2 regions of the Blautia sp. BCRC 81119 genome follow, and region 2 is predicted to be linked to the other one. Evidence: riboswitches for the same ligand, from Rfam matches in the RefSeq annotation. Region 2 holds a riboswitch; the other holds the start of a gene.

Region 1 (4,855 bases), on a different contig from region 2:
TAAAGTGATCACACATTTGAATGCGCAGGGCATCAGATCCGCACTGGAAATCCCACACAAAAGTCCTGTTGTAAAATCTCGAAGCTCCAGAGGATTAAAAATGTACAGGAGATCTTCTTCCAGTGGGTTATACTGATTTACAAAGGAAAAACGGATCAGCATATCACTGTAAAGAACTTTTCCGGTGTAAAAAATCTCACTGCTTCTTCCGTTGGCAGAAACAGAACAGATCGTTAAGGTTGCTTCGTATTTTCCGGATTCGCCTTTTTTTTCATAAATATCGATGACGCCATCCTTCGTACGCTGATAGCGTCCATCGTAAAAGTAAAAATATAGCCGCTGTGCCTGAAAAAATGGGCTTTTTTGTCCTTTTCCCGGTGCATTGGACGGTTTACTGGCTGTTTCAGGAAGACCAGTGGTAAGCTGGGACATAGATACCTGGAGAATCTGGCTGATATCATACAAAGTTTCGATATCAACGGAGATATCTCCATTTTCATATTTGCATACGGTAGCTCGACTTTTATGGATGGCATCTGCCAGATCCTGCAGAGTCATCTTTCCGGCTTTTCGGTATTTTCTTATTTGTTCACCTACATAACAGGTAAAATTACTCATTTTGTTTCCTCATACTATCTATTTTTCTTATTAATTTTTATTGTATACGATTATATCGGAAAAACCGGTATTTTGTAAAGTAGTAAGAAACTTTTTTGAGATAAAATTTCGTAAAAAGAAACTTCTGCCATTTGCACTTATCTTTATTTAAGGTAAGATATGGCTGTTAGGCTGAAGGTTTCAGCCTATATCAAATATATACTTGAAGAGGGGAAATTGAAATGAAAGAAAAAGGAAGTAGCTTTTCCGGCTCAATAGGCTTTGTCCTGGCGGCAGCCGGAAGTGCAGTAGGAGTTGGAAATATCTGGAGATTTCCATATCTCTGTGCCAAAGATGGCGGAGGACTTTTCCTGCTGGTTTATCTGGTACTGGTACTGACTTTTGGATTTGTACTGTTGACAACGGATGTAGCACTTGGGAGAAAGACAAAGAAAAATGCATTGAGGGCTTTTGAATCTCTTGATCCAAAGTGGAAATTTTTAGGACATTTAACGTTTATGGTTCCGGCATTGATCATGACCTATTATTCTGTTATCGGTGGATGGATTGTAAAATATTTTTTTACTTATATTATTTCTGATGGGAAAGATGCGGCTTCAGATGTATACTTTACATCATTTATTACATCAGATATTGCACCCGTTGTATTTATGCTGATCTTTCTGGCACTGACTGCCTGGATCGTATTTCGTGGTGTGGAAAAGGGAATCGAAAAGTTTTCCAGGATCATTATGCCGGGGCTGATTCTTCTGATTGTGATCATTGCGATTTTTTCACTGACACTGTCCCATACTGATACGGATGGAACTGTCCGCACCGGTATGCAGGGGCTGGCTGTTTACCTCAAACCGGATTTTCATGGATTGACGGTAAAACGCTTCCTGGAGATCCTTCTGGATGCGATGAGCCAGTTATTCTTTTCCTTAAGTGTATCTATGGGAATCATGATCACATATGGTTCTTATGTGAAAAATGAAGTTAATTTAAATAAAGCAACAAATCAGATTGAGATCTTTGATACCGGCGTTGCGTTTCTTGCAGGAATGATGATCATACCGGCTGTTTTTGTATTTCTCGGAAAGGATGGAATGGCTTCCGGCCCAAGCCTGATATTTATCTCACTGCCAAAGGTTTTTGATGCCATGGGAGTATTTGGCCGTCCGGTGGCAATTGCATTTTTCCTGATGATGGGATTTGCGGCACTGACTTCCTGCGTGTCTGTCATGGAGACACTGGTTGCAAACTGCATGGAACTCTATCACAAACCCCGTAAGAAAATGTGTGGTGCTGTCGGAATCTATTCTCTTGTTACAGCAGTGCTGATCTGCCTTGGTTATAACAAACTGTATTTTGAACTTAAACTGCCAAATGGTTCCGTTGGACAGCTGCTGGATGTGATGGATTATATCAGCAACAGTTTTCTGATGCCGTTTATCTCACTTTTGACAAGTATTCTGATCGGCTGGGTGATCGGCCCTGACTGGATCATAGGAGAAGTGGAACGAAATGGGGAACACTTCAAACGGGCAGGGTTATATCGCTTTATGATCCGTTATGTAGTGCCGGTTGTAATGCTGATATTATTCCTGGTATCTACAGGATTTGCAGATTTGATTTCATAAGTGTGGTAATATGTTTATGGCGTCTGGACAGTCGCATTAACGGATGACCAGTACAAGATACGATTAAATAACAGAGGATTTGATGAAAAAAGATATGTACGAATGTTGGAGAGAAAACTAATACATAGAACGGAAATGATTCAGAAAATTAGACTTAGCTCACTTTAAAAGTGAAAAAATAATTTGATAATTTCTTGACAAGTACTAATAAATATGTTAGTATTCAATCATCAAATTAATAAAGTCTTCGGTGACTGACGGAGTTGTGGGATAACCACGAGGGAGCCGGAGATTCGATGAGTCGACCGTCTGGGCAGTATTTGAAAAACTTCAGATACTGCTCTTTTTTATGGGATAAAAGATGCAGACGGTTGCAGCGGAGAAAGGAGAACATTATGGGATTTAAAAGTGACATCGAGATTGCACAGGAGTGCACAATGGAGCCAATTACCAAGATTGCAGAGAAAGCAGGTATTGATGACAAATATCTGGAGCAGTATGGTAAATACAAAGCAAAGATCGACTATAATCTCCTGAAAGAAACAGACAAAAAAGACGGCAAACTGATTCTTGTGACAGCTATCAACCCGACACCGGCCGGGGAAGGAAAAACAACTACAACGGTAGGTCTTGCAGATGGAATGCAGAGACTTGGAAAAAATGTTATGGTAGCTCTTCGTGAGCCATCCCTGGGACCGGTATTCGGTGTCAAAGGTGGTGCGGCAGGCGGCGGCTATGCACAGGTAGTTCCGATGGAGGATATCAACCTTCATTTTACCGGTGATTTCCATGCAATCGGTGCGGCAAACAACCTTCTTGCAGCAATGATCGACAACCATATTTTCCAGGGAAATGAGCTGAACATCGACCCAAGAAAGATCACCTGGAGACGTTGCGTGGATATGAACGACCGTCAGCTTCGTAATGTAGTAGATGGACTTGGCGGAAGAACAAACGGTATGCCGCGTGAGGACGGATATGACATTACCGTAGCATCTGAGATCATGGCAGTTCTCTGTCTGGCAAGTGATATCAAAGATCTGAAAGAGAGACTTTCCAGAATCATCATCGGATACACTTATGGCAAGGTTGCTGAGCAGAAACCGGTAACAGCAGGAGATCTTCACGCAGAGGGTGCTATGACAGCACTTCTGAAGGATGCCCTGAAACCAAACCTTGTTCAGACACTGGAGCATGTTCCGGCAATCGTTCACGGCGGACCATTCGCAAACATCGCTCACGGATGTAACTCCGTAACAGCTACAAAGATGGCTATGAAGCTTGCTGATTATGCCATCACAGAGGCTGGATTCGGTGCTGATCTTGGAGCTGAGAAATTCCTGGATATCAAGTGCCGTATGGCAGGTCTTACACCAAGTGCCGTTGTTATCGTAGCAACCGTACGTGCTCTGAAATATAATGGCGGTGTTGCAAAAGCGGATCTTAACAATGAGAACCTCGAGGCTCTTGAAAAAGGTATCCCGAACCTTCTGAAGCATGTAAGCAATATCAAAAATGTATATAAGCTCCCATGTGTGGTAGCTATTAACGCATTCCCGACCGATACCAAGGCAGAGCTTGATTTTGTGGAAGCAAAATGCAAGGAGCTTGGCGTAAACGTAGCACTTTCAGAGGTATGGGCAAAAGGTGGCGAAGGCGGAATCAAGCTCGCTGAGGAAGTAATCCGTCTTGTTGAAGAGCCGAATGACTTCACATATGCTTATGAGCTGGAAGGCTCCATCGAGGACAAACTGAACCAGATCGTACAGAAGGTTTATGGTGGAAAGAAAGTGGTTCTTACAGCAAATGCCCAGAAGCAGGCGAAACAGCTGGAGGCACTTGGATTTGGCAACTGCCCGATCTGTGTAGCTAAGACCCAGTACAGCTTAACAGACGACCAGACAAAGCTTGGTGCTCCGACAGATTTCGAGGTAACAGTAAGAAATCTTAAGATTTCCGCAGGTGCAGGATTTATTGTTGCACTGACAGGTGAGATCATGACCATGCCAGGACTTCCGAAAGTACCGGCAGCAACCAAGATCGACGTAGACGAGAGCGGTAAGATCACAGGACTGTTCTGATATAAAGATTTTTTGAGGGGAATTCAGATAGAAAGCGGTAGAGCCTGCAAAAATAGAGGCTCTGCCGCTTTTTATATTGTTGTGGAGAGAGTATTGAAAAACTTTTAAAAGCAGGAAAAACACTGGGTTTGACGATCCCGTGATACGAATTTGATACGAAAATCCCCGGAAGTGGTCGAGACTTCCGGGGGTTCTTGTTCCGTTTATGTAAGGTGGTTTAATCCTTTAGGCTGTTACTGCCTGTCGTTTCTGTCCAGCCTAGCCACAGTTGCCATAACAGAAACAAAGAAAGTAATTATAGAACTTGTCATAGGACTTTACATCCTTTCAGCTGGAGGTTCGGCAGCAACAGCATTATAGCATGTTCAAAACAAAAATGGTATAATATTATAAATTGTCAAGAATATCAGCAATCTCCTGCTGCTTGTTGGGATAAAACTCACAATGTCGAGGAAATCGCAGAGGGGACGCGCATGTGACATTTGTGTTAATTAAGAGGAATGCTATAGAAAATATTGTAGAGATAAATGAATG
Region 2 (4,855 bases):
GGTGGCGGATCTGCTTACATCCATGCTTCCAAAGAGGTTGCAAAACTTGCAACAACACTTGAAGGAGATGAGAAGACAGGTGCTTATGTGATCCTGAAAGCTCTTGAGGCTCCGCTGTTCCACATCGCTGCAAACGCAGGACTGGAAGGCGCTGTTATTATCAACAAAGTAAGAGAGTCTGAGATCGGTACAGGCTTCGATGCTCTCAATGAGAAATACGTAAACATGGTTGAGAACGGAATCCTTGATCCGGCTAAGGTTACAAGAAGTGCTCTTCAGAATGCTACAAGTGTTGCATCTACACTCCTTACAACAGAGGCTGTAGTTTCCACAATCAAAGAAGATACTCCGGCTCCGGCTGCAAACCCGGGAATGGGAATGATGTAATTATCAGCTGAGCAGGTGAAATAATTAATTCACAAAATGAGAGGGCCTGCGCCATAGACGCGGCTCTCTTTTTGTGTTATAATCAAAAAGTCAGTAAATTACGAAAGGAAGAAACAAATGAGTGACTTATATTCAGAGCTTCTGGTAAAAAAGAAGCAGACAGCGAAAGATCTGGTTGTGAAATACGGTCTGATAGCGCTGACGGTGATCATGGTCCTGGGAGGCCTTGTGCTGAATGTACTTTTGCTGGTACCGGCTATTGCACTTGGTATTGCATGTTATTTTGTAATACCGAAGACAGATCTGGAGTACGAGTATCTGTTTGTTAACGGAGAACTGGACATTGATATGATCATGTCAAAATCAAAAAGGAAAAGAGTGAAATCGCTCCAGCTTGCGGAGGCAGACCTTGTGGCACCATTAAAGTCCCACAGAATGGACTATTATAATGGCAATCAGAAGATGAAAGAGTATGATTTTTCATCAGGAATTGAGGATCATAAACGCTATGCAATGATCATAAGAGACAGTGGAGAAACCTGCAAAGTGATCCTGGAACTGGATGACGCACTTGCAAATACCATGAAAAATTCTGCACCAAGTAAAGTTTTTTTGGATTGACATGAATCTTGTTTTTTGTTACACTAGTTCACAAATTTAAAATATCTTACACAAGGGAGGAAATGCAATGGGTACTATTATTGGTGAAGGCATTACGTTTGATGACGTCCTTCTGGTTCCGGCTTATTCTAAAGTGATTCCGAATCAGGTAGATGTTTCAACGTATTTAACCAAGAAAGTAAAGCTGAATATCCCCATGATGAGTGCGGGAATGGACACAGTTACAGAGCACAGAATGGCAATTGCCATGGCCAGACAGGGTGGTATCGGTATCATCCACAAGAATATGTCCATCGAAGCACAGGCAGAAGAGGTTGATAAGGTTAAACGTTCTGAGAACGGTGTTATTACAGATCCATTTTATCTTTCACCGGAGCATACACTGAAAGATGCCAATGATCTGATGGCGAAATACCGTATTTCCGGTGTTCCGATCACAGAAGGCAGAAAGCTTGTAGGTATTATCACAAACCGTGATCTTAAATTTGAGACAGATTTCAGCAGAAAGATCAAGGAGTGCATGACTTCTGAAGGACTGATCACAGCCAAGGAAGGAATCACACTTGAGGATGCCAAGAAGATCCTTGCGAAATCCCGTAAGGAGAAATTACCCATTGTAGATGACGACTTTAATTTAAAAGGACTCATTACCATCAAGGATATCGAGAAACAGATCAAATATCCGCTTGCAGCCAAGGATGCACAGGGACGTCTTCTCTGTGGTGCGGCAGTTGGTATCACAGCCAATGTACTTGCACGTGTAGATGCACTTGTGAAAGCGAATGTGGATGTAATCGTAATTGATTCCGCACATGGTCATTCTGAGAATATCTTAAAAGCAGTCCGCGAGATCAAGGCTGCATATCCGGAACTTCAGGTTATCGCAGGTAACGTTGCAACAGGAGCAGCTACCAAGGCACTGATCGAAGCTGGTGTAGATGCAGTTAAAGTTGGTATCGGACCTGGATCTATCTGTACCACACGTGTTGTTGCAGGTATCGGTGTACCGCAGGTTACTGCTGTTATGGATTGCTATGAAGTAGCCAACAGCTACGGAATCCCGATCATCGCAGATGGTGGAATCAAGTATTCCGGAGACATCACCAAGGCTATCGCGGCAGGCGCCAATGTCTGCATGATGGGCAGCATGTTTGCTGGATGCGATGAGAGCCCGGGAACATTCGAGCTCTATCAGGGAAGAAAATATAAAGTATACCGTGGAATGGGATCTATTGCAGCTATGGAGAACGGCAGCAAGGATCGTTACTTCCAGGAGAACGCCAAGAAGCTTGTTCCAGAAGGTGTTGAAGGACGTGTTGCATACAAAGGACACGTTGAGGATACCGTATTCCAGTTAATTGGCGGTTTAAGATCCGGTATGGGTTACTGCGGAGCAGAGAACATTGAGAAGCTGAAAACAACAGGCAGATTCATTAAGATCTCCGCTGCATCTCTCAAGGAGTCACATCCACATGACATCCATATCACAAAAGAGGCTCCAAACTACAGTGTAGATGAATAATAAAGGAAAAAAAGGTAAGACCGGTAAAAAGTCACCCAGGCCGTCCCATAGCGGGCGGCCTGTTTCCGTAAAGAAAACTTCCTCCGGGTCTTCCAGAAGAAAAAAGAAGTCTTTGAGAAAAAAGAACCCGATCAAGATCCTACAGAGGATTGTGCTGATATGTATCATTGTGATCGTTGCTTTTGCTGCGTGTGCGTTAGGATACGCATTTTTTGAGATGCGCATGGAACAGAGTGAAACTCAGTCCGGACAGGAAGAAATATCCGGGAATGCCAGCGGAAATGGCGGACCGGAACAATGGCAGGCAGAAGGAGCACCTTTTATTGATGTGGAGCTTCTGACACCGAATTCCTATTCCAGACCACAGATTTCTATCGAACAGGTAAATTATATAGCCATTCATTATACGGCCAATCCGGGATCTACTGCCATATCCAACCGGAATTATTTTGAAAATCTTGCGACAACGCAGGACAACAAAGTCAGCAGTCATTTTGTGATAGGTTTGGAGGGAGAAGTGGTACAATGTATTCCCACTTCAGAAATATCCTATGCCACAAATTCCAGAAATGTAGATACCATATCCATTGAATGCTGCCATCCGGATGAAACAGGGCAGTTTAATACAGCAACCTATGATTCGGCCGTAAAGCTGACAGCGTGGCTTTGTACACGCTTTGGACTGACTTCGGATCAGGTGATCCGTCATTATGATGTCACAGGTAAAGACTGTCCGAAGTATTACGTGGAAAATCCCGATGCATGGATCCAGATGAAATCAGACATTGCAGCACAGATCCAGACAGATTATGCATTACAGGGGAAATAAAGTGTTATTGTTTATTTTGTGAGCAACAAGAAGTCTGGAAAAATAATTTCTGAAAATAGGGGCTTGAAAATTAAGAAGAAGTATTGTAGTATAACAGCAGAAGCTGCATGACTGGCGGAAAGTAGGATTACCTACAGGGAGTGCAGTGAAGTGAGAAGCCGACCGCCTGGGCAGCCTGATAAGGGGTGTCCAGGCGGTTTTTTGTTACCGTTCATATCCTGGGATAAGCCCCGGGCCTTACATTAGACAAGGAGGACTGTGAAAAATGACGACATTTTCACTTGAAAAAGAACTGAAAGAAAATTCCTATCCGGGAAGAGGAATTGTGATCGGACGTTCCGCTGACGGGAAACATGCAGTTACTGCATATTTTATTATGGGAAGAAGCGAGAACAGCAGAAACCGTATTTTTGTTGAGGATGGGGAAGGAATCCGTACACAGGCTTTTGATCCGTCCAAGCTTACAGACCCGAGCCTGATCATTTATGCACCGGTACGTGTCCTTGGAAATAAGACCATCGTAACAAACGGTGATCAGACAGATACGATCTATGAGGGAATGGACAGACAGCTCACCTTTGAACAGTCTCTCCGCAGCAGAGAGTTTGAGCCGGATGCGCCGAACTATACACCTCGTATTTCAGGTGTTCTTCATGTTGAAGACGGTAAATTCAATTATGCGATGTCTATTTTAAAGAGCAATAACGGAAATCCGGATTCCTGTCTTCGTTATACATTTGCCTATGAGAATGCGGCGGCAGGACAGGGACGTTTTATCCATACTTATAAATGCGATGGAAATCCACTTCCAAGTTTCGAGGGAGAGCCGAAGCTGGTAGAGATCCCAAGCGATATTGATGAGTTTACGGATCTCCTCTGGAAGAGCCTGAACCAGGATAATAAAGTTTCTCTCTTTGTTCGTTTTATTGACATTGAGACAGGAAAATATGAATCCAGGATCGTAAACAAGAATAAATAAGAAAATAGGGATATCACAGAGAACGGAGGAGCTTTTTCATGAAAGAATTACAGTTAAAATACGGATGTAACCCAAATCAGAAACCATCAAAGATCTATATGGCAGATGGAAGTGAGCTTCCGATCCAGGTACTCTCCGGAAGACCAGGATACATCAACTTCCTGGATGCCTTTAATGGCTGGCAGCTGGTACGTGACCTTAAGAAAGCAACCGGACTTCCGGCAGCAACTTCATTTAAGCATGTATCTCCGGCAGGTGCTTCCATCGGACTTCCGCTGAATGAGACACTGGCAAAGATCTACTGGGTAGGTGATATGGACTGGAAGAATTTTTCCCCGCTTGCATGTGCGTATGCAAGAGCAAGAGGTGCAGATCGTATGTCATCATTTGGTGATTTTATTTCTCTTTCTGATGTCTGCGACAAAGATACCGCAATGCTGATCAAGAGAGAGGTTTCTGATGGTGTGATCGCACCAGGATATACAGAGGAGGCTCTTGAAATTCTGAAGCAGAAGAA

The links. Region 2 has a riboswitch for ZMP and ZTP ahead of DMI82_RS12040 (IMP cyclohydrolase). Riboswitches for the same ligand answer to the same signal wherever they lie in the genome.
Region 1: another riboswitch for ZMP and ZTP. It lies ahead of DMI82_RS06855 (formate--tetrahydrofolate ligase); the one in region 2 lies ahead of DMI82_RS12040 (IMP cyclohydrolase).

The regions. Positions count from the first base shown of each region.
Region 1 covers NZ_QJHD01000008.1:108,659-113,513, forward strand. Annotated here, with positions in the region: gene DMI82_RS06845 (helix-turn-helix domain-containing protein) at 1-618, opposite strand, end outside; gene DMI82_RS06850 (sodium-dependent transporter) at 840-2,240, shown strand; ZMP/ZTP riboswitch at 2,481-2,562, shown strand; gene DMI82_RS06855 (formate--tetrahydrofolate ligase) at 2,636-4,321, shown strand.
Region 2 covers NZ_QJHD01000019.1:55,967-60,821, reverse strand. Annotated here, with positions in the region: gene groL (chaperonin GroEL) at 1-387, shown strand, start outside; gene DMI82_RS12055 (DUF6106 family protein) at 505-1,008, shown strand; gene guaB (IMP dehydrogenase) at 1,076-2,530, shown strand; gene DMI82_RS12045 (peptidoglycan recognition protein family protein) at 2,643-3,359, shown strand; ZMP/ZTP riboswitch at 3,457-3,538, shown strand; gene DMI82_RS12040 (IMP cyclohydrolase) at 3,625-4,338, shown strand; gene DMI82_RS12035 (phosphoribosylaminoimidazolecarboxamide formyltransferase) at 4,377-4,855, shown strand, end outside.